4 regions of the Planomicrobium sp. MB-3u-38 genome follow, and region 3 is predicted to be linked to each of the others. Evidence: riboswitches for the same ligand, from Rfam matches in the RefSeq annotation. Region 3 holds a riboswitch; each other region holds the start of a gene.
What was found. A riboswitch is a leader RNA that binds a small molecule or an ion and turns the genes downstream of it on or off. The one in region 3 is predicted to bind S-adenosylmethionine.

Region 1 (9,117 bases), on a different contig from region 3:
ACTACACCGATCGCGCAGGAAACCAGAGTAATCGTACTCCCAGACAAATGGATAGTTGCAAACAACGGAACCGAAAAATCAGCTATGCGCTCATCTGCTCCTGTTTTTCGGGTTTGTCTCAATGTCACTGGAATCGTGGCTGCAGAAGACTGAGTGCCCAGTGCCGTGAAGTAGGCAGGCATCATTGTCTTAAGCAAGACAAAAGGATTCTTTTTCTTTAAAGTGCCGGCAGTACTGTACTGTAGCAACAGCATCAACCAATGCAGGATGATGATCAGGACAAAAACAATTCCGAACAGCGACAGGATTTCCATGACCGCTCCGCCGTATGCCATATTGGCGAAAATGCCGAAGATGTAAAAGGGCAATAGCGGAATTATGATGACAGAAATTGTTTTCTCGATAATAGCCTGAAATTCATCAAAAAAGGCAATCATGGTTTTGCTTCCTGTCGATGCCATTCCGATACCAAGCAGGAATGCCAAAATCAAAGCAGACATTACGCCAAATAATGGAGCCATTTCCAGATCGATAAAAGTTTGAGCCAGCGCATGTTCAGGATCATCAAGGCTTGTAAGTGCCCGCCCTTCCATGAATCCGGGCAAAACGAACATAGCCGCAACAAAAGCAAAAACTCCTGCAATTACGGTTGAGCTGTACGCGACAAGCGTTGAAATGCCAAGCAACTTGCCGGAACCTTTGCCCAATTTTGCGATCCCTGGTGCGATAAAACCCAGAATAATCAACGGCACAACAAAGTTCAGGAAATTACCGAAGATGGATGTGAATGTAGCAAAAATCCTCACGATGTTTTCCGTAGCGATGGAACCAATTAAAACTCCCAATACAATGGCCACAATAATTCTGGGCAATAAACCGAATTTAAACTTCACTGCATGTCCCCCCTATGTGTACAAATGTTTTTTTATTAATAGTTATCAAATTACCATAGTTGATGAAATAAGATAAGCTTTTCGAAAATACACGGAATATTAGATTAATTTACTATATCGAAATAATCATAGCTACTGGTTTGAACTTCCTAACTTTATGTATACTTTTTACCAAATCCTACATTAACAAGAAAAAGCATCCCGGAGGATGCTTTTAACCTGTTTGGATATGGAGCATGTAATTTACTGTCGTTTCTCTTAATCAACCGGGACTACAGATCCGCCCCACTCTTCTAGAATGAAATCCTGGATTTCTTCTGATTTAAGTGCCTCTACCAATGCTTGTACTGCTTCATTGTCTTCATCACCTGAACGGACCGCAATGATATTTACGTACGGTGAATCTGAATCTTCAAGTGCAATAGAATCTTCCTGCGGGTTGATGCCTGCGTCGATCGCATAGTTGGAGTTGATCAACACTGCATCACCTTCGCCCTGTTCATACATTTGCACCAATAATGCTGCTTCGTAATCTGTTTCAAATTGCAGATCTTTAGGGTTTTCAACAATATCGCTTACTTCAGCTTTTGTTTTATCGATGTCATCAGCCAACGTGATCAAGCCTTGTGCTTCCAACATGGAAAGGATACGCCCGTGGTCAGCCACTGAACTGCTCATTAAAATTGTCGCGCCTTCCGGAAGCTCTTCAAGTGAATCATATTCCTGGGAGTAGACGCCGATTGGTTCAATATGGATACCGCCGGCATTTGCAAAATCATAGCCGTGCTCTTCCATTTGAGATTCAAAGTAAGGGATATGCTGGAAATAGTTTGCATCGATTTCGCCTGAATCCAGATCTTCATTCGGGAAGATATAATCCTGGTACGTTTCGATCTCCAATTCGATTCCCTGTTCTTCAAGAATCGGCTGGACCTGTTCCAAAATTTCCGCGTGCGGCACATTTGATGCACCCACTTTGATCGTGCTTGTTTCGCCTTCTCCAGATCCGCCGTTGCTTGAGTCAGTGCCAGCTTCATTGCTGTCGCTGCCGCATCCTGCTAAAGCTAATGTTGCCAATAAAGTTCCTGTAAGTAGTTTTTTCATAGTGTGTAGTCTCCCTTTTCTCTGTAGTTGTATTTCTTATGTCAACGAAATTTCCGTTATCAACGTTTGTCTGCTTTTTTGGTTAATGCGTCACCTATAAACTGGATGATAAATACGATGATCAGAATTAGAATGGTTGCCATCAATACGACATCAGGACGGCTGCGCTGAAAACCATCCAGGAATGCAAGCGTTCCGAGTCCGCCGGCACCGATGACGCCAGCCATAGCTGTATAACCGACCAAAGCAATCGAAGTGACTGTAATCCCTGAGATCAAAGCAGGTTTTGATTCCGGCAACAGGACTTTACGGATAATGGTGCCTGTTGTTGCTCCCATTGAACGAGCTGCTTCAATGACGCCTTTATCGATTTCCTGGAAAGCGATGAGTACCAGACGCGCATAAAACGGCGCCGCACCTATAATCAGTGCCGGAAGTGCAGCGTTCGGTCCACGAATCGTGCCGATCAGGAAGCTTGTAAAAGGAATCAGCAAAATGATCAGGATGATGAATGGTATGGAGCGGAAAACGTTCACGAATACCCCAGTGAGCCAGTTAACGATTTTATTCGCCCATAATTGCTTTGGCGCTGTCAGAAATAAAATGATGCCAAGTACAAGTCCGATGATGAACGTAAATAATGTCGACATTGCTGTCATATAGATTGTTTCAAGTGTCGCTTCCCACATCTTGTCCCAGTCGACATTCGGAAATAATGACTCAATCATTTGCCATCACCTCCGCCTGTACATTTTCCTGATTGAGAAAGTCGAGGGCCTGACGGATATCAGCGTCCGTGCCTTTAAACTGTAAAATCAATGTTCCATATGCTCCCCGCTGTGTATGTGATACTTTCCCTTGGACAATATTGACTTCCACAGGGAACTTCCGGATCAGCTGTGTCAAGATCGGCTGCTCTGCCTGTTCGCCAACAAACACCAACTTCACCAATTCGCCTGTCGGATACAATTCACGCAAATGCTTGATGGTTTCGCTCGAATCCTCCGACTCTGTGACTTGAGCCACGAAGCGTTTGGTGATTTCCTGCTTCGGCGTCTGGAAAATCTCAAGTACGTCACCGAGTTCCACTACTTTGCCGCCTTCCATCACTGCCACACGATGGCAGATTTTCCGGATTACATGCATTTCGTGAGTAATCAGCACAATAGTTAAGCCGAGCCGTTTATTGATATCAACCAATAAGTCCAAAATAGCGTCGGTTGTTTCCGGATCCAGAGCTGAAGTGGCTTCATCGCACAGCAGCACTTCAGGATCGTTTGCCAATGCGCGGGCAATACCGACGCGCTGCTTCTGTCCACCGGACAATTGTGAAGGATAAGCATTTTCACGGCCTGCCAAGCCTACCAATTCAACGAGTTCCTTTACCTTTTCCACTCTCTTAGCTTTTGGAACCCCGGCGATCTCCAGCGGAAATTCAATATTTTCCTGCACTGTACGGGACCATAGTAGATTGAAATGCTGAAATATCATACTAACTTTTTGGCGTGCCTTACGCAATTCGGCGCCTTTAATATCGGTTATTTTCTGACCGTTGATGTCGACAGTACCTGAAGTCGGTTTTTCCAGACCGTTCAGTATGCGGATCAACGTACTCTTGCCTGCACCGCTGTAGCCGATGATCCCGAAAATTTCCCCATCGGCAATGGTCAGATTAACGTCATCTACAGCTGTCAATGCAGTCTTGCCGACATCAAATGTCTTCGTCAATTGCTTTAACTCAATCATTGCTACACTCTCCCACTTCAAAATAAAAAACCCTTCCGCTCAGAAATGAGCAGAAGGGCACACGCAAAAATATATACGTCAACCGTTCTCTCATCTTCCAAAGCTTTCGCTTTGTGTGACTTGGCACCATTTCATTTTCATGACGGTTGCCGGGCTTCACAGGGCACTTCCCTCCACCACTCTTTATAAGAGTTACGTTATTAAGTTTGTTGTTCAGGATATTAATTTATCACGGCTTGTTTTATACGTCAACAATTTTTAACTTTTCATAAATATAAGGTACGGAATGGAAGGCATACACCTTTTCTTTCAGCTTGCCGTTTTCTGTGATCAACAGGCATGGCACGCTTTCGACTTCATATAAAGAAGCAATTTCCTGCACATAATTCAAGTTAGCCTTGCCGATAGACAAATCCGGCATCGCAGCGACAACTACTTCGAGCATTTTCGAAGCCAGCTGGCAAGTCCCGCACATAGGCGTATAAAGGTAATAAGCCGCCAGCTTATTGGTGTTTTTGGCTTTGCTCCATTCTTTATGGTTCCATTCTTTCATATATCTTCATCCTTCGGCTAATAGGTTATTGACCCGGATATTTGCTGCAATCAGAACATCCGTCAGTATACGGAGAGGCGTGGTGGCCACTTCCTTATAGCTCCGGTCGATATAAAAATGCCGGGCTTCCGGAAACTCACGTTTCACCAATTTCCTCAGCTTTTCACCTGATTTATCTGCATCGACCAATACGATGATATCCTGTCCTTCAAAAGGCAGCAACAGTTCTTCAAGCCTTGTAGCACTTACTGTGCCATTTGTGCAAAGAATGGTCACGTTCTCCGCAATGAGCGGCGCAATCCTGTTCTTATCCGATATCCCTTCAACTACGATCACTTTGTCCATTATCCAACACCCCGCTGATTAATTGGAATAGAGAGCATGTTGATATCTATTTATATTATATACCCGTTTCACGCGAATCAATTGATTTGCCTGGCGTTGCTATTACAGAGACGGAGAAGGATTGATGAATAATAAAAACTTATAAAAAAAAGCGCCGAAAAACAGGCGCTTACTGGAACTTACTCGTTTGTCATTTCTTTGTATTGGTCAGCATCCATCAATTCGTTCACTTCATCTTCAGAAGGAGCTTCGATGACTACCATCCATGCTTGCTCGTATGGAGATTCGTTAACGAATTCCGGGCTGTCTTCAAGTTCAGAGTTGACTTCAACCACTTTACCGCTGACTGGAGCGTAAAGTTCCGATACCGTTTTAACAGACTCAACGCTGCCGAATGGTTCGTTTTTCTTCAGTTCGTCGCCGACTTGCGGCAATTCGACGAATACGATGTCACCAAGTTCAGCCTGTGCGAAATGAGTGATGCCAATGCGTGCTTTACCATCTTCAAGTTTTACCCATTCATGTTCTTTTGAATAACGAAGTTCTTGTGGTGTGCTCATCCAAACGCCTCCAAAATATGTAGTAGCTTCAATTTCAGTTTGACATATTACCTGACCAATTACAAGATTGCACATTGCTTAAGACCAGGTATTTTTATAAGTCTCTTCCTTGAACCCAAGCGTCGCCATTTGACCGTCCCATGCAATCGGGCGCTTGACCAGCATGCCGTTTGAAGCAAGCAGCGTCAGCTTTTCATCTTCGGACATTTCAGGGAGCCTATCCTTCAATTGAAGTTCACGGTACTGCTGGCCGCTCGTATTGAAAAACTTCTTCAAATCGATTCCGCTGGCATCCACCATCTTTTTCAACTCATCCTTTGTAGGCGGGTTATCAACAATATGTATTTCCTTGAAGTCCACCCCGTTCGCGGTCAACCACTTTTTCGCTTTCTGGCAAGTGCTGCATTTCGGGTACCAATAAAAATCCACCATATTTAAAACCTCCTTCTTATGACCATTCTAGCAAAGCTCTGCTATACCGGCGAATAAAAAAGAGCCGCCAAAAGTTGGCGGCCCTTCATAAGATCTTTTAAACTACGTATTTTTCAACATCGATCAACTTAACAGCAGCTTCGCGTTTTTTAGCGATGACATTGTATGGAGTTGAACGAGTCAATTTGCGTAACGCTGAAAGCATCATGCGCTGGTTGTCGCCTTCAATTGCAGCGATCAAAGTTTCCTTCGCATCCTTTTCGATCTTATCGAATGCTTCCTGGCAATAGATTTGCGTATAAAGAAGTTTTTGCTTCGCTTTTTCTTCACCTGAAGCAGCGATCGCTTTTTCAGTACGCAGAACTGCAGATTCCATCGCGAATACATTGCTGACGATATCAGCGATGTTCACAAGAACTTCCTGCTCCTGTTCCAATTTCGTACCGTAAGTTTGAGCAGCAAGTCCAGCTGCAAGGATCGCGATTTTCTTCGCGTTGCCTACCAGGTATTTTTCCTGAGCCAAAGCTTCAGTGCCGACTTCTTCCGGCATCATCATCAACAACTCTTCCTGAAGTTTTTGAGCGTGCTGCAATAATGGCAATTCGCCTTTCATTGCTTTACGCAGCAATGTACCCGGAACCAGCAAACGGTTGATTTCGTTCGTGCCTTCGAAAATACGGTTGATGCGTGAGTCACGGTAGATGCGCTCGATTTCATATTCTTGCATGAAGCCATATCCACCGTGCAATTGAACGCCTTCATCAACGATAAAGTCCAGCGTTTCCGTACCGAAGAATTTATTCATTGAACATTCAACCGCAAATTCTGCGATAGAATCCGCAACCAGTTTACCGTTAGCATGTTCTTCATCCGTAAAGCCGCTCATGCGGTCCTCGAACAAACCGACAGTGCGGTAAACCGAGCTTTCAAGTGCGTATAATTGTGAAGCCATCGTCGCAAGTTTTTCACGAGTCAGGTTGAATGATGAAATAGGTGTTTTAAATTGCTGGCGCTGGTTCGTGTATGGAATCGTGATTTCCATTGCGCGTTTGGAAGCTCCGATTGTACCTACTCCCAATTTGTAACGTCCGATGTTCAGGATATTGAAGGCAATGATGTGTCCACGGCCAGCTTCTCCCAACAGATTTTCAACCGGTACTTCTGCATCTTCAAGGATCAATGTACGAGTTGAAGATGATTTAATCCCCATCTTCTTCTCTTCCGGTCCTACAGAAACGCCTGGGAATTCGCGCTCAACGATGAATGCAGAGAACTGCTCCCCGTCGATTTTAGCGTAAACTACGAATACATCCGCAAATCCAGCGTTTGTGATCCATTGTTTTTCACCGTTCAATACGTAGTGTGTGCCTGCTTCGTTCAACTTGGCAGTCGTTTTAGCGCCAAGTGCATCCGATCCGGAGCTTGGCTCAGTCAATGCGTAGGCAGCAATCATTTCACCAGTTGCAAGGCGTGGAAGATAGCTTTGTTTTTGTTCTTCATTACCGAAAAGAACGATCGGCAATGAACCGATGCCGACGTGGGCACCGTGAGTAATCGAGAAACCGCCTGCTTTGGACATTTTTTCAGCAATCAAAGCTGAAGCTATTTTATCGAGACCCAAACCGCCGTATTGTTCAGGAACGTCTGCACCCAATAGGCCAAGGTCGCCTGCTTTTTTCAAAAGGCGTACAGAATGTTCGAATTCGTGGTTCTCAAGATTTTCAACCACAGGCATTACATCAGTGTTTACGTAATCTTCCGTGGACTTGGCGATCATCTTATGTTCTTCTGTGAAATCCTCCGGTGTAAATACGCGTGAAAGATCCGCGTCTTCAATTAGGAAACTTCCGCCTTTGATCAATGTTTTTGATTCTGACATTTTATATTCCTCCTATTTTATAAAGCTTTTCATTTAGACGAATAATACTAGTAACCGATATTCCGCAAAACAGCTTCGCTTGCCTGGGGGCTTGCGCTGAGCTAACTCGGACTCGTTGCACTTCGCCCGAGTGGATCTCAGCACTTCGCTCGAAACACAGTTGGCAAGCCAACTGTGTTTCTATTCCCTTGGGCGTCTGCGCTGTTTTGCTTCATATCTCAAGAGATTTCTCTCAGCAAAGGCGCGGTTCAGGAACAGGCGAATGCCGACCGGAGCAGTAAGACGAGTGGTCTTCTCGGCTTATTGCGGGAGGCGAGGTTCGCCATACGAAGATGGCGCATCCTTTGCGACGAGCAGTGCGCAGGAGCATAATCTTTGCCATGTCCATAGCGCCAAAGCGGTATATAAGTCATTTCATTAGTTCCACGAATAAGAAAGACTACAGCATTTCAAAGACGCCTGCTGCGCCCATTCCTCCGCCGATACACATTGTAACTACGCCGAATTGTTTGCCTTGGCGTTTCAGTTCACTCAGCATACGGATTGTCAGGATGGAACCGGTTGCACCCAGTGGGTGTCCAAGTGCAATTGCTCCGCCGTTCAAGTTGACTTTATCGATGTCGATGTTCAGTTTTCTGATGACTGCAAGTGATTGTGAAGCGAAAGCTTCGTTCAATTCCCAGACATCAATATCATTGATCGATAAGCCAGCTAGTTTCAAAGCTTTCGGAATCGCTTCAATCGGACCGATTCCCATTACTTCCGGCGGCACGCCGCCTGTAGCGAAAGAACGGAATTTCGCAATCGGTTTGAGGCCGAGCGCTTCCGCTTTTTCACGTTCCATGACAAGCAATGCTCCTGCGCCGTCGGATGTCTGTGAAGAGTTCCCTGCTGTGACGGAACCGCGTGCAGAAAATGCTGCGCGCAATTTGTTCAGTGTCTGAACAGTTGTACCGTGGCGGACGCCTTCATCCATTTCAAACATGAAAGATTTTTCCTGGTATTTATTGTTTTCATCTACATATCTTTTCGTAACTTCAACAGGCACGATTTCTTCATCGAAATGCCCTTTCTCAATGGCAGCTGCCGCTTTTTCATGGGAGCGCACCGAGAAAGCGTCCTGATCTTCACGGCTGACGCCGTATTGAGTAGCTACTTGCTCAGCTGTGTGGCCCATGCTCATGTAATACTGAGGAGCTGTTTCAGCTAATTTCGCGTTTGGACGGATGACATTCCCCATCATCGGCACCATACTCATCGATTCAACACCGCCGGCGATGATCGCTTCAGCGTGTCCAACCATGATGCGTTCTGCTGCATAGGCGATTGTCTGCAAGCCTGAAGAACAGAAACGGTTGACTGTTACAGCCGGTGTCGTATCCGGCAAGCCTGCAAGCGCTCCGATGTTACGGGCGATGTTCATGCCCTGCTCGGCTTCCGGCATTGCACAGCCCATGATCAAATCATCTATCGGGCCGTCGTATCCGCCTGCCCGTTTTAATGTTTCCCGTACAGCGAGTGCGCCGAAATCATCCGGACGCACCGATGCAAGAGAACCTTTTTTCGCTTTTCCGACCGGTGTTCTGGCACTGGCCACGATTACTG
Region 2 (9,117 bases), on a different contig from region 3:
GACAGGGGGGATATGAACCGCTGATAGAAGCGGAAAATTTTAATCAGTATCATTTTCATGCAGGTCGCCTTCTTCATTCCATATGTTTGGGAACTCTTCATGTTTATTGTAGGGGCTTTAAAGGTATTAATAAAGTATAAGAACTTATTATATCGAATGGAGAGTGGATTTGGATGTCTAACGAATTAAATCAGGAATTGAACGTACAGGTCGCGACGTGGTCGGTGGTTTATACGAAATTACATAATTTCCACTGGTATGTAAAAGGGCCGTCATTTTTCACGCTTCATGTGAAATTTGAGGAACTTTATAATGAAGCTACAGCTTATATGGATGAAATTGCAGAACGCTTGCTTGCACTTGGGGGCAAACCGGTCGCAACGATGAAAGAGCAGCTTGACTTGTCTGTGGTAACTGAAGCGAGCAGCAAGGAAAGTGCTGAAGAGATGGTTGAAACCATCGTAAGTGATTATGATAAGATCATGGCTTCACTGAAAAAAGGCATGGAATATGCAGCTGAAGACGGCGACGATATGACAGAAGATATGTTGAACGCCATTCACCAGAACCTTGAGAAGCATTCATGGATGCTTTCAGCATTCCTTGGCGAAAAGAAGTAGAATAAAATTACACAAGCGCACACGTTACGAATTGTGTGCGCTTTTTTTATTTGTTCAGGAGTGAGACAGGATGGAATATACGGATTTGAATGGCTTCACTTGCCGGTTATCGTTTGAAAAGGATGCTTTTCAAGTGGAAAGCCGACACGTACTGATTATTGCGAAATTCAAAGGAAAGTGGCTGTTGACTGAACACAAGGAACGGGGGCTGGAGTTTCCTGGTGGCAAAGCGGAAGCAGGAGAAAGTTTGGCCGAAGCCGCCAAAAGGGAAGTATACGAGGAAACAGGCGCCGTAATTGATGAGCTTGAATGGTTTGCGGAATACTTGGTCCATAGCGAGCCGCCATTTTCTAAGACGGTATTTACAGGAACTGTTGCAGCAGTAGATGAAATTGATCTGATGGAAACGAATGGAGCTGTTCTGGTTGATAGTTTGGACTTGGACAGCGACTTCAGCTTTCTGATGAAAGATGAAGGAATGAAACAAATTATGGAGCGGGTGAAACTGGATGGAAAATGGGATGATTAAATCTAAAAGGATATATCCTTCACCGAACCCCCATGTGAAGCTGACGGAAATCGTTTATTGGTCGGAAGGCTTGAAAGTCAAAGGACTGCTTGCCGAACCCAAAAAACCTGGAAATTACAGCGGATTGCTGTACTTGCGCGGAGGCATCCAGTCCATCGGCATGGTAAGGCCGGCAAGGGCTGCCCAATACGCGGCTCAGGGATTTGTTGTCTTTGCGCCTTATTACAGGGGCAACAGAGGGGGAGAAGGGCGTGATGAATTTGCAGGTGCCGACCGCTGGGATGCGGTCCATGCAGTGGATGTATTGAAACAGTTCTGCAATGGGCATGTGCATCTGCTGGCATTTTCAAGAGGCGGCATCATGGCGCTGTGGACAGCGGTGCTGCGGGATGATATTACATCACTTGTAACATGGGCAGGCGTTACTGATACTGTTTTAACCTACAAAGAGCGACCGGATATGCGCCGCATGATGAAACGTATTTACGGTGGGACGCCGAATACCGCATTGACGGCCTATGAAGAACGGAATCCGCTGATGCGGCTTGAAGAAGCGACAGCACCGATGCTGATCATTCACGGACTGCAAGATGAAAATGTCTTGCCGGCGCAGGCTTATCTTTTGGAAGAAGCCTTAAAGCTGAATGATCATCCCCATGAAACCTGGTATTTCCCGGAATACACGCATTTCTTTCCACCAGCTGCAAACCGGAAGACAGTTGCGGCGTTAGCGCATTGGATGAAGGAGAAAGAACAGGAATCTGCAAATTAAAAAGCACATCCGGCAGGCTGCCGGATGTGCTTTTGCTTATCAATTATTCAATGGTCCGCCTTGAGCGCTGATGTCAGCTGATACGGAACCGAATTTCTTGAAGTTATCCTGGAATTTCTGAGCAAGCTCCTGTGCTTTCGCATCGTAAGCTTCTTTGTCAGACCAAGCATCGCGAGGGTTAAGAACCTCAGTTGGCACGCCAGGGATTGCCTGTGGAATGCTGAGTCCGAAGACTGCTTCCTGTTCAGTCTGAACGTCGTTCAATTCGCCTTTGATCGCTGCGCGGACCATAGTACGTGTATAAGAAAGTTTCATGCGGTTGCCGACGCCGTATGCTCCGCCAGTCCAGCCCGTGTTTACAAGGAAAACTTCCACTTCATGTTCATCGATTTTATTGCCGAGCATTTCTGCGTAGACAGTTGCATGCAATGGCAGGAAAGGTGAACCGAAGCAAGTCGAGAACGTCGCTTCCGGAGAAGTGATGCCGCGTTCTGTGCCTGCCAGTTTTGATGTATATCCGCTAAGGAAATGATACATCGCCTGTTCTTTCGTCAGTTTGCTGATAGGAGGCAATACGCCGAATGCATCAGCAGTCAGGAAGACGATCGTTTTCGGATGTCCAGCCATTGAAGGGTGGATGCTGTTATCGATCGCATCAATCGGATAAGCTGCACGCGTGTTTTCAGTCAATGAACCATCATCGTAATCGGGAATGCGTGTTTCCGGATCAACGACAACATTTTCAAGGACAGATCCGAAACGGATTGCATCGAAAATCTGTGGTTCATTTTCACGTGAAAGGTTGATCGTTTTAGCGTAGCAGCCGCCTTCGATATTGAAAACGCCGTTATCAGACCAGCCGTGCTCGTCATCACCGATCAATTTGCGGTCCTGGTCAGCCGAAAGCGTCGTTTTCCCTGTTCCGGACAAGCCGAAGAACAAAGCAACGTCGCCTTCCTGTCCAACGTTAGCGGAGCAGTGCATCGGCAAAATGCCTTTTTCAGGAAGAATATAGTTCATGATTGAGAAAATGGATTTTTTCATTTCGCCGGCATATTCAGTTCCGCCGATCAAAATTACTTTCTTTTCCATGGAAACGATGATGAATGTTTCGGAATCAGTGCCATCGACAGCCGGATCAGCTTTGAAAGTCGGTGCATAAACGACAGTGAACTCTGCGTCATGGATTTTCATTTCATCTTCTGTCGGACGGATGAATAATTGGTGGGCAAATAGATTATGCCACGCATATTCGTTGATCGTCTGGATATGAAGGCGTGATTCCGGGTCTGCCCCTGCGAATCCTTTAAAGACGAAAAGTTCTTCTCTTTCTTTCAGGTGCTTCAGCACTTTTGCATATAGGTTCTCAAAAACCTCAGAAGAAATCGGACGGTTTACTGTACCCCAGTCAATTTTATCTTTCGAAATATCTTCTTCTACCATATACTTATCTTTAGGCGAGCGGCCAGTGTATTTACCCGTTTCGGCTTTGACTGCGCCTTCGCGCGTCAAAATTGCTTCTCCACGTGAAGTGGCTGCCTCCACCAATTGTGGAACCGACCATTGGACATTGACGTTGGGGCCGTTTAAAAGATCTTTCAAATCGCTTGCTAAGTTAACTGAGTTCATATATGTACCTTCCTTTTCGGTTATTCCCAAGGCATTGGGGAAGAGTTATATTCGAACAATAGTATAACACATTAACTCGATTAGTCTATACTAATAACCCGTAGGAATTGAAAATTAATCATTTGTGCATAATTAATACCCGAAATGGGATGTTTTCATGCATCTAATGCGAATAAAATATAAAAAACGTTGACATCATTTAACCAATTCCGTATGATGAAAAATTGAACGGATACTCTTATTCCGAGCTGGTGGAGGGGGCAGGCCCTATGAAACCCGGCAACCTGCTGCATAGATGCAGCGCTGGTGCCCAACCTGAAGCAAGGCTCACAGGCCTTGGATGATAAGAGTGAAAGGTGCTTATGATGATTTCTCCTTTCCTCATTGAATGATGAGTGAAGGGATTTTTTTATGAATCGCCCTTAATCCTCGTGTACAAAGGCCACAACGGCTTGAAGTTCAATCCAGAATGTTTGGAACGGACTTGACATGGGAAAACGAGTACCGTATCAATTTCGAGAGCAATCTCGCAGGATATAAGGAGGAACATTTTTTGACAAACCGTCGATTATTCACATCAGAATCAGTAACAGAAGGACATCCGGATAAGATCTGTGACCAAATCTCAGATGCCATCCTGGACGCGATCCTCGCAGAAGACCCTAATGCACGAGTAGCGTGCGAAACTACCGTTACTACAGGACTTGTTCTTGTAGCAGGGGAAATTACAACAAACACATACGTGGACATCCCGAAAGTGGTGCGCCAGACTGTTAAAGATATTGGTTATACACGCGCGAAATACGGCTTTGACTCTGAAACAAGTGCGGTATTGACTGCAATTGATGAGCAATCGCCGGATATCGCTGCAGGAGTGAACGTGGCTCTTGAATCCCGTGAAGGCCAAATGACGGATAAAGAATTGGATGATATCGGAGCAGGAGACCAAGGTTTGATGTTCGGTTACGCGAACAATGAAACCGAGGAATTGATGCCATTGCCGATTTCATTGGCACATAAATTGGCTCGCCGTTTAGCAGAAGTCCGCAAGGAAGAAATTCTTCCATATCTGCGTCCTGACGGCAAGACACAAGTTACGGTTGAATATGATGAAAACGATAAGCCGCTTCGCGTGGATACTATTGTTATCTCAACACAGCATCATCCTGAAGTAACGCTTGAGCAAATCCAGCGCAATATTAAAGAATATGTCATTGATGAAGTCGTTCCGGCTAATTTGCTGGATGATGAAACAAAATATTTCATCAACCCGACTGGCCGTTTTGTAATCGGTGGACCTCAAGGAGACGCGGGTCTTACTGGCCGTAAAATCATCGTTGATACTTACGGTGGTTATGCACGCCACGGCGGCGGTGCATTCTCCGGTAAGGACGCGACGAAAGTTGACCGTTCCGGTGCATATGCAGCGCGCTATGTAGCGAAAAACATTGTCGCTTCAGGATTGGCTGATAAATGTGAAGTGCAGCTTGCTTATGCAATCGGTGTTGCACATCCGGTTTCGATTTCAGTTGATACATTCGGCACAGGCAAAATCAGTGAAGACCAATTCATCGATCTTGTCCGCAATAATTTCGACTTGCGTCCGGCTGGCTTGATCAAGATGCTTGATCTTCGCCGTCCGATCTACAAGCAGACTGCAGCTTACGGCCATTTCGGCCGCACAGATGTGGATCTTCCTTGGGAGCGCACTGACAAAGCAGATGCCTTGAAAGAACAATCAGGAATTTAATGAAATCAAAAACCCGCACAAGCCTCATGGCTCGTGCGGGTTTTATTATTTCTGAAGCGATTTATAATAAACGGCTTTCTCGGCGTATTCACGAACAATGCGTTCCATGTCGGCGATGTCTTCTTCGTTGAGATCCCGGATGACTTTAGCGGGGCGCCCAAATGCCAGTTTGCCTGGCGGAATGACTTTTCCTTGCGGTACGAGGCTTCCGGCTCCGATAAATGCACCTTCGCCAATTTCAGCGCCGTCGAGGATAACAGATCCCATGCCGATCAATGCATTTTTGCGGACGGTGCAGCTATGGAGCGTCACCTGATGTCCCACTGTGACATTGTCTTCGAGAATCAATGGGTTATTGGGGCTCTGGTGCAGCATGCAGAGATCTTGGATATTCGTTTTATTGCCGATAACGGTTGGAGCTACATCTCCGCGGACGACAGTATTGAACCAGACGGATGATTCCGCGCCGATTTTTACATCGCCGGTGATGGTAGCGTAATCAGCAATAAAAGCTGATGGGTCTATTTGCGGGTGTTTGTCTTTGTATGGGTAAATCATGGTAAAACTCCTTTAATCAAGATAAGATATCTTTAATGGTAGCAAAACCTTTTCAAAGGTCAACTTTAAGATCTGATATTACTAGAAGATAGATTAAAGGGGGCGTTGGCAAATGTGGAAATGGCAGGCTGAAGGCCAGTCGAAGGCAGTGATTGTAATCATTCACAGTGCATATGAACATCATCTGCGCTACGCCTGGCAGATCAAGGAATGGAGAAGTTCAGGGTTTGAAGTGGTGATGGGTGATTTGCCCGGCCACGGAAAAAACGGGACGATTCAAAAAGCACACACTGAATCATTCGAAGCCTATGAAAAGGCGGTCAGTGAAATGCTGGATGTTGCAATTGAGCTTGAGATGCCGGTGTTCATTGTGGCACATGGTTTGGGAGCTGCGTTGGCCATCAATTATTTAAGCAAACATTCCCATGAAGTTGCCGGTGCTGTATTTACATCGCCATGGCTCCATTTGCTGAGAACACCATCCAAATTATCCAGCGCTTTATCCGGGGTACCGAAACTTACTTCACAGATTAAAATAAAACACGAAATTACAATTGAAGATCTTACCCGGAATCCTGAAGTGATCGAACTTGAAAAGGACGATGAATTATATAAACCGCTGATATCGATCGGCTGGTACCGCGAGTTGCAGGCGTATATGAAACAAGCTGTTAACGGGAAACAGACTTACCCTGATATCCCGACATTCGTGCAGACAGCCGAAAAAGATTTTATTGCTGATAAAGAATTTTCAAAAAACTGGTTGAAGCAGCAAAACCTGAAAGAATTCAGTTACAAGGAATGGAAGGGCGCCTACCATGATCTTTTTCAGGAGCCTGAACGCGAAGATATATTCATCACCTCTCATCTATTCATAAAAAATGTGTTGCGCTCGATCGGCTATTTAGTTAAATAAGGATGATAATCAGATCTGAAGGGAGTGGATGAATGTGGTTTTGCGTTATAGTATTCTCGATCAGTCTCCTGTGTCGGAAGGAAGCAACCCCGGTGAAGCCTTAAAGCAGACAGCCCAATTGGCGCAAGCTGCAGAAAAATGGGGCTACACCCGGTTCTGGGTATCAGAGCATCACGATGCAGCGACATTGGCAGGTTCATCTCCTGAAATCCTGATATCCCATTTGGGGGCAGTGACGGAAAAAATCCGGCTGGGGTCCGGAGGCGTGATGCTTCCGCATTATTCTTCTTTCAAGATTGCGGAGAATTTTAAATTGCTGGAAGCGCTATACCCGGGCCGTATCGATGCAGGCGTCGGCCGGGCACCGGGTGGAATGCCCAGAGCTTCATTGGCGTTGAATGAAGGAAGATCCCGGAATGTCGACCGTTTTCCGGACCAGATAGACGAATTGTCCATGTATCTGAACGATGCAATACCGGAAGACCATATGTACCACGGTATGAAAGCGACACCGCTGACTGAATCAGCGCCACCGATATGGATTCTTGGTTCGAGCATGACGTCGGCTTTATTGGCGGCAGAAAAAGGGTTGCCGTATATGTTCGCTCATTTTATCAACGGTGAAGGCGGCCAGGATTTCACACATACTTACAGAGAACGTTTCAGATCCGGCGCAGATAGCCGTCCATATGTCGGATTTGCGATTTTCGTCATTTGCCAGGAAACTGAAGAGGAAGCCGAAAGTGTCGCATCATCTTTGGACCTCGCGCTTTCAATGGGGGCGCAAGGTATGCCGTCAAAAGGAACGCCGCCACCCGAAAGGGCGCTTGCTTATGAATATACCAAGTTTGAGAAGCTGCTTGTTGAAGAGAATCGGCGCCGCATGATCGTCGGCACGCCTCGAATGGTAGGAGATCGATTGGAAGAGCTTGTGGAGGAATATCAGGCAGATGAAGTGATGCTGGTTTCCATGGCTTATGATTTCAATGATAAACTGAAGACGTTTGAGCTGGTGGCTGATGAAATGAAGAAAAGAAATTCACGCAGCAAAATAGAACAATAAAAAATACCGCTGGGATGCTTGTGCATCGGGCGGTATTTTTTATGCATCGGTTTATGGCTGTGCGCTGAAACCTAGAAGCCAATTCCCAGAAAGTATTCCCGGTAAGCAAAAAATGAAACTACCAGCATAACGGCGACATACATGATGGAACCGATCAGGACATAAGAGCGCTCAGAAACGGGGGTTTTGTGTTCCATCCGGATACCGGTCTGCCCTTGGATCGACATGTCCATCTGCCTTGAAGCCATGCCGCCTTTATTGGTGACAAAGTAGATGAGGATAAGGGCAATACCGCCGACGGGAATTGAAATATCGAGAAAGGACATATCCAGCAGCAGCGAAGCAACCCAGTTCAAGGCTCCGATAATTACTGCAGTCAATAAAATTATACTTATATTCTTCATTGTATTTTCCTCCTTTCGAAAAGTAGTTTGGCGTACGTTTTATTGTGAACTAATAAAATATACGGTTTCATCAGAAGGAAGTTTCATTTATTTCTGGAATTTTCTGTTTTTAATTTGAGCGCAGGAAAAGAGCGATTGTGTAGAAGACACAATCGCTCTTTGTCATTTCTTTTCTATCGCTACCAGGAACGGCGGGGAATGCTGCTGGTTGATAAACTGATATTTCATCACATCGAATTTAGTTTGTGGCAATTGTGATGCAAAGTCCATGACGGCATCGCGTTCTTCACTGCCGCCTTCATGTCCCGAATAGATGACGATGGCAACAAGGCCTTTCTTTTTCAAAAGATCCAGGCAGTGCGAGATAGCCAAAAGCGTTGTTTCCGCTTTTGTGATGATGCTGTGATCGCCTTTCGGCAAATAGCCAAGATTGAAAACCGCGGCAGCAATTTCTTCTGAGACATACTGATCGATATTGGCGTGGCTGTCGAGAACCGTTTCCACATTCCGGTGGTCTTTGACTCGCGCTTTCGTTGCTTCAATCGCGTCTTCCTGAATATCGAAAGCGTAAACTTTTCCGGCATCTCCGGCCAATTGCGCCAAAAACAATGTGTCATGTCCGTTTCCGGCAGTCGCGTCAATCACTTTGTCGCCTTCAGCAACAGCCTGTTCCAATAAAGATTTCGTGAATGGCAGTACGCGCATCAATGTCATGCTTCCACCATCCCTTTGTAGTGTTTCCCTTGCCAGCTCCCACGCTTTTCAAGCTCAGCGTCAATGCCATTCAGGACATCCCATTTATTGACGCTCCACATCGGGCCGATCATCAATTCGATAGGACCGTCACCTGTTATACGCTGGACAATCATTTCGGGT
Region 3 (9,117 bases):
TCCATCTTCGGATTTGCTTGTGACGAAAGCAATCGGCCTCGGTATGATCGTGCCCACAAGCAATTTGTAATTTTCGCGTTCTGTCTGTTGATAAGGATCAAAGCTCAGCACAGCCACCACTCCTTTTCATCCAGTTTACCCGAAACGCTTTTCATTGCCGCAGGAAATGCTCACTTTAAACTGGAACTGTCGCAATTCCTTGCGGCTCTTTTGACGGTTTGCCGAAATAATAACCCTGGAATAGTTCATAGCCCTGCTGTTTCAGCCATTCAAAATCCTCTTTCGTCTCGATACCTTCCGCGAGCGGAACCGATGCGATTTCCAGCGCTTTTTCAAGGAAACGCAATGCCGTTTTCTGTTTTTCAGCGTCTTCTGCCACGCCTTGTACATACTGCATATCGAGCTTCATATAATGCGGCTCGAGATCCGCCAGCATCTCGATCGTGCTGTAACCTTCACCCACATCATCCAGCGCGTACTGGAAACCTTTCTTCTTATAGAAAGCGAGGATGTCCCGCAAATGATCGATGTCATCCACTTTTTCCGTCTCCACCACTTCAAAAACCAGTTGGCGTGGATCGATGCCCAGTTCGTTGGCCAGATTGATCGTCGAGCGCAGGCAGAATTCAGGCGAATAAATCGAAGTCGGGATGAAATTAATGAACGCTTTCACGTCTTTTATTGCAGCAGAATGGCGTACAGCGGCCATGCGGCACACGCGGTCGAGCGCGTAAAGCCGGCTGCGCGATTTGGCAGCGGGGAAGATTTCGTTCGGGTAGATGACCGAGCCGTCTTCGTTATGGAACCGGGCGAGCATTTCATAAGCGAAAATCTCTTCGTTTGCCGTTACAATCGGCTGATAATGGCAGACCAGCAACTCCTTGCGGATCACGTCATCAATCCACTCCGTCTTGAAGACTTGTTCCATTTCACTCAGTTCCTGCCATTCGCCTTTATCGATGCGGAACTGCACTTGTTCTGGTTCCATCAGGTGCAGGCAAAAATCGAGAAATTCCTGTGCGCCCCGCTCCTTCATAAGCAATCTATTTTCTTTCCTTGTAATCTCCATGTCACGCCTTTCCAAGTGGCTGACGACTTTATCCATCAATGACAGATTGGCCTCGCCTTCCAACTTGATATCAAACCTCAGCTCTGCCACTGAACAATTATTGCATTCCATTGGTCACACTCCTTTTGTACTATACAATTCAGATTACCTTATATTGCTTAATAAATCTTTTTTATTATTCAATTTTTGGATAAAAAAATGCAGAACATCCAATAGTATATCGGCTGTTCTGCTATTATTCTTTATAGTTTATTAAGCTCAACTCTTCGAAAACTTATTCTTCGCATACACATACGTAACCGCAAGCGCTGCGACCAATACCGCACCTTTGATGATATCGAACGCGTAATACGGCAGGTTCTGGATCGTCAGCCCGTTCAGCAGGATGCCGATGACGGCTGCGCCGAAGAACGTGCCGAGCGCATTCGGCTTGCCGGCGCCGAGCACCGAATAGCCGACAAACACTGCGGCCACCGCTTCCATCAGGAGTGGTGCGCCGGCGTCAATCTGGCCGGAGCCGACACGTGCCGTAAACAGGATGCCCGCCATCGAAGCGAAGACGCCGGAAATGATGTACGCCGAAGTCTTCACACGTTTCACGTTGACGCCTGACAAGGTAGCCGCTTCCGCATTGCCGCCGGTCATATATAGAATACGGCCCCACCGTGTATGATTCAAAATCACATACGCCGTTAGCACCATGACCACCATAATCCACACCGGCACCGGAAGGCTGAGCATCTGGCCCTGGCCGATCCATAGAAACGCTTCCGACAATTGGCCGGGAGCGGTGCCGCCGGAAGTCAGCGGCATATTATTGTAGATCGAATAGCCTTCTGTATACGTCCGGTGAAGCCCCGCCACGATATACATCATGCTGAGCGTCGCAAGGAGATCGGGGATGCCGATGACCGTGATGAGGAAGCTGTTGACAAGGCCGACCGCGACACCGATCAGCAGCGGCAAAAGTAGCACGAGCCACAGCGGCATGTCATACCATACCATCAGCGATGCCGTCACGACGGTCGACAGGGACATCGTCGAACCGACGGACAAGTCAAAGCCATCGACGACGAGCGTAAATGTGACGCCGAGCGCCAGCAGCGTGACGATTGAAATCGACCGCAGGATGTCCGCGAAGTTGCCGTAGCTGAAGAACGCGTCGCTGAGGCTGCTGAAATACAGGATGATGACAATCAGCAGGATAATGGCGCCGTATTTAAACAGGAACTGAACTGCGTTCTCTTTCGCTGAGTTTTTCGTTTGGGGTAAGCTCTTCTTTTCCACCGCTTGCATAGAGTAATATCCTTTCCTGGGTCGCTTCTTGACGTGACAATTCCTTCACGATCTGACCATCGCACATTACCAGAATCCGATCGGAGATGCCGATCGCTTCATGGATTTCACTGGAGAAATAAAGGCAGGCTTTGCCGCTTCCGGCCAGTTCCCGGATCAATTTGAAGATGTCCACTTTTGCGCCGATGTCGACGCCTTTGGTCGGCTCATCGAATAAATAAAGCAGCGAATCGAGGCTCATCCATTTACCGATGGCCACTTTCTGCTGATTGCCTCCGCTCAGATGGACAAGCGGTGTTTCCGTATCGCCGGTTTTGATCTTTAATTTATCGATGATGTCTTCGGCAAATCTGTTTTCCGCTGCTTTATTCATGAACAGCTTGGTCGAGAATTTCCGGAGATTCGGGAACGAGGCATTGGCCCGCAGCGTTTCGTGGACAAACAGCCCTTCTTTCCGGCGTTCCTCGGGAATCAATGCCATCCCTGCCCGGATCGCATCTTCCGGATGCTTGATACGGACCTGTTTTCCCGCGACTTCCACAGAGCCGCTGACTGAACTCGACGCCCCGAACAGCGCTTTGGCCAGCTCTGTCTTGCCTGCCCCGACGAGTCCGACAATCCCGACGATTTCACCGGCTTTCACGGATAATGAAATATCCTTCAGCTTGCCGCTGTCCGATAACCCCCGAACTTCCAGCAGATTCTCGCCAGTCGCATGCGTCTGGTACTCCAGTTCATGACTGAGCGTTTCACCCAGCATCGCTTCGATAATTTGCTCGGAATCAGACTCTGCCGTAACGAAAGTGTTTACCCATTTCCCTTCGCGCATCACAGTGATGCGGTCGCTGATTTCGAATACTTCCGGCAGCCGATGGGAAATGAATACACAGCCGACGCCTTCGCTGCTCAATTTTCGGATGACTGAAAACAGTTTGTCCGATTCCGTCAATGACAAAGGCGCTGTCGGTTCATCGAAGATGATGAGCTTTGCCGAATGCACGAGCGCCCGGGCGATCAGCACCAGCTGTTTCTCCGCCAAAGTGAGCGTGCCTGCTTTTCGAGTTACGGCGATTTCCTCCGACTGCAATTGGACCAGCGCTTCTTTCGCCTGCTTGTTGATCTTCTGTTTCGACAACAGGAAATTGCCGCCTGCTGCAAAACTGTCCATCAGGATATTTTCCGCGACCGTCAGATCCGCAACAATGGCCGTATCGACTTCCTGGTAAACGCAATAAATGCCGTGTTCTTTGGCTTGTTTCGGTGAACGCAGGGAAATGACTTCCCCGTCCAGCCTGATTTCGCCGCTGTCCTGGCCGTATACTCCTGAAAGGATCTTGATCATCGTGCTTTTTCCCGCTCCGTTTACACCGAGCAAAGCGTGAACTTCACCTTTTTCGAGTTCCAGCTGGCCGTTTTCCAGCGCCGTTACATGGCCAAATCGTTTGCCGATTGCCTGCATGTCCAGTAATTGTGCCACTTCTGCACCCTCCTTTCGCCGAAAGGAGCCGCCCAATTCCGAGGACGGCTCCAATCCTTTATTCCCCTTCCAGTTCACGAAGATCGTCGGTATAGCCTTGCTCGCTCGCTCCCCATCCTTCGATGTGCTCGCTCAACGTTTCAGTTGTCACCGTTTCGTCCGGAAGCTCACCGGCATCAATGAAAACCGGCTCCAGCACCACTTTCTCCTCCGGCTGTTCACCGTTGATCAATTGGTACGCGTAACGCACCTGGATGCGTCCGATATCTGTCGGGTCGACCGCTGCCGAAGCCACCCACGGGCTGCCGTCTTTTTGGATCATCTGCAAATCTTCATCGCTCATGTCGATGCTGTAGACTTTGATGTCTGTGCGCCCTGCCTGCTCGATGGCACGGACAGCGCCTTTCGCGAATTCATCCCAAGCCGCCCAAACAGCTGTGATGTCGCCTTCGTTCGGGTATTGCTTCAGGATTGCTTCCATCTGCGCTTGTGTATCAAGCGCTGTATTTTGAGTGGCAGCACCGAATGCCGCAACTTCTTTGATGCCCGGGTTGTCTTTCAAGAATTGCTCATAAGCGATTTGGCGGCGTTCCATCGGGGCAAATCCTGCTGTCCAGATTTTTACGATATTCGCTTCGCCGTCGTGGTCTTCAGCCAGCTTCGTTAACGTCTGTTCTGCCATCAGCTGATCTCCCTGTTCAAGCGAAACCACGCCTTCCACATCAACTCCTGCGTCAAACGCTACAACCGGAATCCCTTTTTCCACCGCTTTTTCGACGCCTTGGTTCAACGCCTCTTTCGTTCCGTGGTCAATCAGGATTGCATCTGTTCCCTGGTTGATGGCGGCATCCAAATTGGATGCCATTTTCGCCAGGTCTCCTTCAGAGTTGAACACGGTCACTTTGCCGCCGAAGCTCTCAACCTGTTCTTCGACTCCGGCTATGTATTGCGCCGAAAACGTTCCGAGATTCTGCTGCAAAATCAATGCCACTTCCTTGCCCGCCAGCGGATGTTCAGAGGCTTCCGACTTTTTATCCGAATCCGTTTCCGCTTCCGTCACCGTCTCGCCTTTCGGCTGGCACGCCGCCAATAAAATACTGATGAACAATAAAGCCGCGATTATTAAAAATGATTGTTTTTTCATGAGTTTTCTCCTTCTTAACTTGCAATATTTTTGTTGTAATCACTATGAATACCGCTTCGGTGCTATGGACAAAGCTCCCGCAATAAGCCGAGAAGAACACTCGTCTTATTGCTCCGCTCAGTCCGGAAACGCACCGTCGCTGAGAGAAGTTTCTAACGATATGGAGCAAAACAGCGGAGACTCCCAGAGGAACAGAAACGGAGTTGGCTTTCCAACTCCGTTTCGAGCGAAGTGCTGAGATCCACTCGGGCGAAGTGGAACGAGCACGAGTTAGCTCAGCGCGAGCCCCCAGGAAAGCGAAGCTGTTTTGCGGAATATCGACTATATAACTTACTTAACTGTCAAAAACAGTTCCGGTATATTTCGTTCATAATTCGGATGGATGATGCCTTTTTCCGTGATGATTGCCGTAATGTACTGCGCCGGCGTCACATCAAATGCCGGGTTGTAGACTTTTGTGCCGTTCGGTGCAACTTGCTGTCCGGCAATATGCGTGATTTCCTTCGCCGATCGCTCTTCGATCGGGATGTTTTTGCCGTTTGGAATCTGCAAATCGAACGTTGATGCCGGTGCCGCCACATAGAAAGGGATTTTATAGGCCGCTGCCAGAATCGCCAGGTTGAAGGTACCGATTTTATTGGCTGTATCTCCGTTTGCCGCAATGCGGTCAGCGCCGACAATGATCGCTTCAACGCCTTTCGCCCCAATCGTGTGCGCCGCCATGCTATCAGTGATCAGCGTCACATCCACACCGGACTGCTGCAGCTCCCAAACCGTCAGGCGCGACCCTTGAAATACCGGTCGCGTTTCGCAGGCAAAGACTTCGAACTCACGCCCCAATTCCTTGCCGAGATGAAACGGCGCGAGCGCGGTGCCATATTTCGCTGTCGCAATGGAGCCCGCGTTGCAGATCGTCATGACTCTCGAACGGCCTTCCAATAGATCGAGCGCATAACCGCCGATCGTCCGGCACGCTTCCTCGTCTTCTTCATAAATACGTTTCGCTTCCGCTAAAATTTCCGCTTTTGCCGCTGCAACCGTTTTGGCTGATTGGATCGCTTGCTGCAGCCGGCCGATTGCCCACGCCAGATTGACTGCCGTCGGACGCGAAGACGCCAGGTAAACCGCGTCTTTTTTCACGAAATGATGGAATACTTCCAGCGTTTCCGTGTCATGCTTTTGGGCAGCCAGCGCCAAACCGTAAGCCGCTGTTATGCCGATCGCCGGTGCGCCGCGGACCTTCATTGTAATAATCGCATCGTAGACATCTTCGATTGTGTTCAGCGCGATATATTCCGTTTCATGCGGAAGTTTCTGTTGATCGAGAATAATCAATTGGTTGTTGATCCATTGGATTGATAATGGGATTGCCATGCTTTACAGCTCCTTCAAAAGCGCTGTCACATCCTGAATCGATGTGAGTTCGCTGCGTTTTAAGATTAAATTTTCCCCGATGCGGAGAGCCTGTTTTTTGGATTCGATACGCTGTTCTGCATCCTCAATACCGTCCAGGTCTTTGACATGCGCCAAGCCAATGGTGCGGCGGATCAATTCACAGCCGGCAAAACCGAGCGTGTCTTTGAAAATCTTGTCGAGAACGGATTCGCGGTAACCCGGAACGCTTTTGAAATCTTCAATGCCTTCATTTTCCCAAAGCTCCGTGAAGCGTGTTTCAAATACCTGCCACGCGTTTTCGATATGGCCGACGATTGAGCCGCGGCCATCGCCGTTCCGCGTGATGCCCTGTACAATCAGATTGGCAATAAACAAGCCGACGTCAAAGCCGATCGGTCCATAAAAAGCGAATTCCGGGTCGATGACCTTGGTTTCATCGTCATCAGCGAAAATGCTGCCGGTGTGGAGGTCGCCGTGAAGCAATGCCTCCGCTTCCGTCAAAAAGCTGCGCTTCAATTTCGCCGCTTCGAGTTTCAAACGGTCATTGTGCCAGATGCCTTCGACCGTCTGCCGAAGTTCCGGTTCGAAATCATTTGTCTCGTAATCGAAAAATGGATCCGTGAAAATCAAGTCTTCCGTGATTTTGCAAAGTTCCGGGTTGGAAAATTCAGCGGCCAGCCGCTTCTTCTCAAACGGATGCAACGCGAAGTCCGATGTATGGAATAAAGTCTGTGCCAGATATTCCCCGATATCGCTTGAAAGCTTAGGATACTCTTTTCCTTGGATCAAGCCTTCACGGGCGATCGTCAAATGGGACAGGTCTTCCATGATCGTATACGCCAATTCTTCATCGGTGCCATACACTTCCGGCACCAGGCCAACCGCATATTCACCGTGCTTACGCAACGCCGCAGCTTCGATCGCCGCACGCTTCAAGGTCAGCGGCCAGCTCTCGCCCACCACTTTGGCATAAGGCAACGCCTGCTTGATGATGACGCCTTTGCCGCTTGCCCGGTCACTTACCCGGTATACGTAATTCAAATTGCCATCGCCGATCTCCCGGCATTCCAGACCTGCTCCTGCCGGAAAAAGTCCCGCCGCCAAACCGATGGCCTCTGCTTCTGTCAATGCGTGGTATGTGGATACTGCTGTAGTTGTCATGTTTTTTCCTCCTGAATTACAATATAAAAACGCCTCTTTCCGTTAAGAAAGAGGCGCAGAATTAAGAGGTTCCATGCCTCTTATCTTCCAGAAAGTAAATTTCTGGTGGAATTAGCACCGTGCCTTGCGGGATGTTCATCCCGGCGCATAAAGCGCCCCTTCTCACGAAGGTATTACGGTCGGTTGCTGGGCGTCATAGGGCCAATTTCCCTCTGCCTGCTCTTGATAAGAGTACTAAGTTTTATATGCGGTTTTTGTTATGAGATGAATCCTACCACGGTTCAGAATAGACTGTCAACAAGAAGTTTTGAATTATTTTTCAATTTGCAAAATGGCTGCTCGCCACGTTTTGTATGCTCTTATGAAAGAACTGCTGTTTAGACAGGCTGCTTTTGCACCTCCCCCTTTACTTCAAATAAAAACTAAGTCCCTTTTAGCGGAAGTTTTCCGCTCGGCGGAAACTTCCTGGGTTTGTGGGTTTGAAATGAGCCTTCGCTGGCGGCGAAGGCTTTTCGATTCTTTTATGGTGGTTTTGGGTTGTTTTTGGTGTGTCTTGTTGAAGTGACAGCAGATTTCGGTCGTGATTTCACCTGTTTTTTGGTGAAAATGGCCGCCGGTTGAGGGACTCGGGGTTTTCTGAGGACAAATTCAGGTGAAATTCTCGATTTTGGATAGAATTTGCCTCGCCGGGCTACTGATTTTTCATTTCCAAGCAAGCTTAATTTCCAAATTAAGGATTTACTTTCCAGAATAGCTAAAATACTTTCCAATTCACTTTAAATACTTTCCAATTTGACCAAAATACTTTCCAAAACAGCCACTTTACTTTCCAAATTCATTTCTCAATCTTTATTTCCAAATTAAGGATTTACTGTCCGGATACACTGAAATACTGTCCGCATTCTCAAAATACTGTCCGCAAAACGAAAATACTGTCCGGATCAGCCTGTTTACTGTCCGGAGCCCTTTCGCCGCCCAAACCAAATCTAAAACCCCTGATTGCCTACAGTTTGCTGTGCAAACTGCTGGGTCCGTGAGCGGTAAGCCGCTCACTCCCCACTATGCAGTTTTACCATTGGCATCTCTCTCAAAAAACTTTCTCACAATTCCCTGTTGACAGAATTCTTCGCACGTGGAATAATCAGAATTACTTTATTGCAACAACCAACCGAATATCAATTCTTATTTAGAGCAGGTGGAGGGACAAGCCCTACGAAGCCCGGCAACCGGTCCAGCGATGGACACGGTGCTAATTCTTGCAGCCAGAACGTGTGGCTGAGAAATAAGAAGTCGTTAACGCCCTTAACCTCTTCTTATTTGAAGAGGTTTTTTATTTTTCATGAAAAGAACTTAAGGAGTGTCACATATGAGCAGACTGACAGCGAGCTATCAGGTATACGGCAAAGCGGGGTCTTTTGAGAAGAAGGCGGAAGGCATCGCGCTTGGGCTCACGATCGGGTCGTGGACCGACTTGCCGCTTCTCGAGCAGGAGCAATTGAAAAAACATAAAGGCCATGTGGTGTCGGTGGAGGAATTTCCACAAAGCCCTCACCCCCTCACGCCCGATGCAATTAA
Region 4 (4,261 bases), on a different contig from region 3:
GTACTTCTCAAAACTCAAAAACATTATCTTATTTCCGATCACAAGTAGAAAGTATAAATAGCTTGGAATGGAGATTTATTGGCTCTTCACTTACAGCGACTGGACTTTCTTGGTTGTCGTTTATTCTCTCTGTTCCTACTGCAGGCGCTGGTACGCTAGCTGCAGGGTTAGCAGCGTTAGGTGCTTATGGATCGGCTTTAGATGCAATGGTCAAAATACATGGTCATGTAAATAAAGCGAGAGCTTATTATTTCTCTCTGTAAAGAGATAGGAGGGTAAATTTGATAATCTTTGAACTAATAACCGTGCTACTGACTATCATAATTATTTCATTTGGACTGTATTATTTAAAATTCAAAAAATCAAAGAATAGGAACAGTTTTGTTCTTGGTTATTTGTATTTAATGTTCGGTACAATTGGATTGATTGTAACTGGCATAATGCTGATTTAAATAGATAGCCATCTTGAAATTGAGTAATGGGAAAAATATCAAAACACTTTGAAACCTATATAAATAACCGAAAAAAATCATAACCACAAAAAAAAAGGCAAGCGCACCCAGCGCTTGCCTTCTTCATTATTTCACTCTCCAAATATCTCTTCAGAAACTTCCACAATATAACGCAACTTCTCCCATTGCTGTTCTTCTGTGAGTTTATTGCCATGATGGGTTGACGCGAAACCGCATTGCGGGCTGATACAGAGCTGCTGTAATGGCACATACTGTGCGGCTTCCGCGACACGTGCTTTAATGACTTCCTTATCTTCAAGCTCCCCGTTCTTCGAAGTGAAGACGCCCAACACAACGCGCGGGCCGCCAGCTGGAATGTGCTCGAGCGGCTGGAAGCTGCCTGAGCGGTCGTCGTCGTATTCGAGGAAGAAGCCGTCGACTTTTTCTTTAGCGAAAAGGGTAGGTGCGATCAGCGCGTAGCTTCCTTCAAATGCCCAGTCGGACTGGTAATTGCCGCGGCAGAGGTGAGTGGTTACCGCAAGATCTTCCGGCTTGCCTTCAAGCACGCCGTTTGCGACGCGCAGCGCGAGGTCGATCAAAAACTCTCGATTATACTTGCCGTCGTTGAACGGGATTCCCGGCGCTGACAGCCCGGCGATATAGACATCGTCAATCTGAATATAGCGTGCGCCTAAATCATAGAAGGTTTTGAAAGCGTCGCGGTAAGCCTGGATGACGTCTTTTGCATAGTCTTCAATATCCGGATAGATGTTTTCGTCGCGGATGCCCTGATTGAAAAACTGGTTCGGACTTGGAATCGTCAGTTTCGGAATGGCGCGGTCGCCGACAATCTCTTTAAATTCAATAAAGTCTTGGATGAAAGGATGGTTTCCATTGAATGAGACTTTGCCGATATTGCGTACGTCGTAAGCTTCGGTCTCTACATTTTTAAATTTATAGCCATGTTCCGGTGTATAGCCTTCAAAGCCGTTGATGCCAGCCATGAAATCGGTGTGCCAGAATGTGCGGCGGAATTCGCCGTCAGTGACGGCTTTCAAGCCGACTTCGATTTGCTTGTCGACGATGCGCTTGATTTCTGTCGTTTCGATTTCGCGTAATTGCTCTGCCGTGATAACACCTTCTTTAAAGTCTTTTCTTGCCTGATGGATGCTTTCCGGACGCAGCAGGCTGCCGACGTGATCTGCCTTGAAAGGTGCTTTTACCGCTGTTTTTGTTGTTTCTGTGATTGGATTTGTCATGGGGAATTCCTGCTTTCTGATTTTAGTTTTTATTTGGCGTATAGATTAGTTCGCAATGCTGAGCTTGCTTTTCACTCGGACTTTCTCCAGTGCCTGCTCCAGATCTTCGAGCAGGTCGTCGGTGTGCTCGAGGCCGACGGAGAAACGGAACAGGCCGTCGGTGATGCCGCGTTTCTCGCGTTCTTCCTTCGGCATCGCGGCGTGCGACATGGTCGCCGGATACGACAGAATCGTTTCGACAGCGCCGAGGCTGACGGCGAAAACCGGAATCCGCAAGGCGTCCTTGAAGATGCGCGCCGAATTTTTGTCCGGCAGCTTTAATGATAGGACTGCACCATAGCCGCTTGCCTGCCGCTGCTGGATCGGATTGACGGGATGGAAGGAGAAGCCCGGATAATAAACTTCTTCGACAACCGGATGGCGATGCAGGAACTCAGCGATTTTCTGTGCGGATTCACTCGACTGCTTGAGACGCGCGCCGAGCGTTTTGATTCCTTGAATCAATAAATAGGAATCCTGTGCGCCTAAGACCGAACCGAAGGAGTTTTGGATAAAGCCGAGGCGGTCACCGAGTGCCGTGTCTTTTGTAACGGCGAGTCCTGCAACGATATCGCTGTGGCCGGACAGGAATTTCGTCGCGCTGTGAAGCACAAGATCCGCGCCGAGATCAAGCGGGTTCTGGAACAGCGGCGTCATGAATGTGTTGTCGACAAACGTCAGGCAGCCGTTCGCTTTGGCGAGTTTGGCGGCGATTTCGATATCGGTTATGTTCATCACCGGATTGGACGGGGTCTCGATGTAGATCACTTTCGTGTTTGGCCTGAAAGCCCGCGCGACTTCATCGAGGTCCGTCATATTGACGAATGAATGATCGATTCCGAATTTACCCAGCACCTCCGTGATGAAGCGGTAGGTGCCGCCATACACATCTTCTGACACCAATACATGATCGCCGGATTCCAGCAGCATGAAAGCCGACGAGATAGCGGCCATGCCTGAGGCGAAAGCGAATCCCCGTGTGCCGTTCTCGAGTTTTGCGATTGTATCCTCCAGCGCCTGGCGCGTCGGATTGCCGGAGCGGCTGTAATCATAAGGGCCGAACTCATCGATGCTTTGCTGGTGGAACGTCGACGACAGGTAAATCGGGACATTGACGGCGCCGGTCTTCGAATCGACACCGGCGGAATGGATAAATTTCGTTTCTAAGCGGTCGGTCATTTTTAAGTCCTCCTTTGACAGAGCTCCTTTTCCAATAGAAAAGGGGCTTTCTTCAATAAAGAAGAAAGCCCCTCAAAAGAGATCTGTTCTTCTCATCTTCTAGGCTCGCGCCTATTGGAATTAGCACCTTTGCCATTGCGGGCAGGTTGCTGAGACATCACAGGGCCAAATCCCTCCGTCTCTCTTGATAAGAAATAGATTATTAAGTTAGTTGTCAGTTGATGTGTTTAACAATAAAACAAGTTGATAGAAAATGCAAGAATATTTGATAAATAAATTTTGGACCGCTCAACTCAAACGCTAATCCTCCACAACATTTCCAACCGCTCATAATTCTCCAAACCAACGCGCCGCTTCACTTTTCCCCGTTTTAATTCTTTTCCGATTTCAAATTCATCTATCAGCAATAAAACATCGTAAATGAATCGCAGAGGGAATTGAAGTGATAAGAGGATTTGATAAGCGAGGTAGGCACTGACATGTTCGTAGCCATAGAAATTATCCTGTTCAATCGGCAAGTTTTTCCGGACATAAGCTTTGCCTATGTTATGCAAAAGGATGGTCCACGACAGCAATTCCTGCTCCTCAAAGTCACTGACTTCTTTTGATATTTCTCGAATGATTCCATAGTTCTGCTGCAGCAAGGCACGCATTTCTGCAGTCTCTGCCATAGGTCTGGTTTCTTCAAAGCTTTTGAAAAACAGTTCGTGACCCTCAAATAAAAGGGCCTGCGTCTTAAGCTGTTCCGGATTTATTTCTTTATAGGGTGGCATTGATAGGAAGCGGATCCAGCCGAAATTTTCATCTTTTCTCGGCAACTGGAATGCGCGGATATAACGTTCGATTATATGGCCGGGCACGCGGTCGACAGTTTGCCGCTTACTATTGCGTTTTTTCAGTAAAGCATGGGGAGTGAGGAAGATGATCGCTTCTGTTTCGGCCTCGAATTTTTCGATCCGGTTCAATATGCTCCGTCTTCTTTTGGATGCTAGGTTTGTTGCATCGTAAATGACATTGGAGCCGTTTTCTAAATGGTGGAATGTCTGCTGATACATTTCTTCGAACGTATTTTGGTAATCGACGGATTCGCCGGGCAGGCGGCTACGGTTCGTGATTTCATCGGAAGAGAGATGGACCCAATCTTCGTTTCCTTCAAGCAGGCTGCGGGCGTAGGTGGTTTTGCCGCTTCCCGGAAGGCCGATCAGCATTGTGAATTTCGCCATAGTAACCCTTCTTTCGGCAGAAATGAAATATGTAAAAATTCATTTTATCTTCCATACCCTTTTCAAGTCTGCAAAACCAAAAGGGAATTTTCGCCTTCATCTAAAAAGG

Region 1: linked by a shared signal. The riboswitch ahead of CXF70_RS14865 (methionine ABC transporter ATP-binding protein) and the one ahead of mtnK (S-methyl-5-thioribose kinase) in region 3 are both predicted to bind S-adenosylmethionine.
Region 2: linked by a shared signal. The riboswitch ahead of metK (methionine adenosyltransferase) and the one ahead of mtnK (S-methyl-5-thioribose kinase) in region 3 are both predicted to bind S-adenosylmethionine.
Region 4: linked by a shared signal. The riboswitch ahead of metC (cystathionine beta-lyase) and the one ahead of mtnK (S-methyl-5-thioribose kinase) in region 3 are both predicted to bind S-adenosylmethionine.

The regions. Positions count from the first base shown of each region.
Region 1 is NZ_PJBO01000071.1:121,010-130,126, reverse strand. It holds gene CXF70_RS14880 (dicarboxylate/amino acid:cation symporter) at 1-893, opposite strand, end outside; gene CXF70_RS14875 (MetQ/NlpA family ABC transporter substrate-binding protein) at 1,152-1,997, opposite strand; gene CXF70_RS14870 (methionine ABC transporter permease) at 2,057-2,725, opposite strand; gene CXF70_RS14865 (methionine ABC transporter ATP-binding protein) at 2,718-3,743, opposite strand; SAM riboswitch class I at 3,831-3,935, opposite strand; gene CXF70_RS14860 (thioredoxin family protein) at 3,985-4,296, opposite strand; gene CXF70_RS14855 (toprim domain-containing protein) at 4,303-4,641, opposite strand; gene gcvH (glycine cleavage system protein GcvH) at 4,821-5,201, opposite strand; gene CXF70_RS14845 (arsenate reductase family protein) at 5,280-5,633, opposite strand; gene CXF70_RS14840 (acyl-CoA dehydrogenase family protein) at 5,731-7,512, opposite strand; gene CXF70_RS14835 (acetyl-CoA C-acetyltransferase) at 7,952-9,117, opposite strand, start outside.
Region 2 is NZ_PJBO01000075.1:13,798-22,914, forward strand. It holds gene yidD (membrane protein insertion efficiency factor YidD) at 1-59, opposite strand, end outside; gene CXF70_RS15890 (Dps family protein) at 174-620, shown strand; gene ytkD (RNA deprotection pyrophosphohydrolase) at 691-1,149, shown strand; gene CXF70_RS15900 (alpha/beta hydrolase family protein) at 1,130-1,921, shown strand; gene pckA (phosphoenolpyruvate carboxykinase (ATP)) at 1,961-3,550, opposite strand; SAM riboswitch class I at 3,786-3,900, shown strand; gene metK (methionine adenosyltransferase) at 4,104-5,300, shown strand; gene CXF70_RS15915 (gamma carbonic anhydrase) at 5,346-5,858, opposite strand; gene CXF70_RS15920 (alpha/beta fold hydrolase) at 5,971-6,774, shown strand; gene CXF70_RS15925 (LLM class flavin-dependent oxidoreductase) at 6,809-7,837, shown strand; gene CXF70_RS15930 (hypothetical protein) at 7,909-8,241, opposite strand; gene mnmM (tRNA 5-(aminomethyl)-2-thiouridylate-methyltransferase MnmM) at 8,404-8,955, opposite strand; gene mnmL (tRNA modification radical SAM protein MnmL/YtqA) at 8,952-9,117, opposite strand, start outside.
Region 3 is NZ_PJBO01000001.1:94,581-103,697, reverse strand. It holds gene CXF70_RS00585 (flavin reductase family protein) at 1-111, opposite strand, end outside; gene CXF70_RS00580 (EAL domain-containing protein) at 176-1,180, opposite strand; gene CXF70_RS00575 (ABC transporter permease) at 1,328-2,365, opposite strand; gene CXF70_RS00570 (sugar ABC transporter ATP-binding protein) at 2,289-3,824, opposite strand; gene CXF70_RS00565 (sugar ABC transporter substrate-binding protein) at 3,901-4,986, opposite strand; gene mtnA (S-methyl-5-thioribose-1-phosphate isomerase) at 5,317-6,360, opposite strand; gene mtnK (S-methyl-5-thioribose kinase) at 6,364-7,542, opposite strand; SAM riboswitch class I at 7,620-7,774, opposite strand; SAM riboswitch class I at 8,722-8,831, shown strand; gene mtnW (2,3-diketo-5-methylthiopentyl-1-phosphate enolase) at 8,909-9,117, shown strand, end outside.
Region 4 is NZ_PJBO01000010.1:114,041-118,301, reverse strand. It holds partial or broken gene CXF70_RS18120 (geobacillin-26 family protein) at 1-263, shown strand, start outside; gene CXF70_RS05615 (5-methyltetrahydropteroyltriglutamate--homocysteine S-methyltransferase) at 584-1,711, opposite strand; gene metC (cystathionine beta-lyase) at 1,757-2,929, opposite strand; SAM riboswitch class I at 3,019-3,123, opposite strand; gene CXF70_RS05605 (AAA family ATPase) at 3,223-4,152, opposite strand.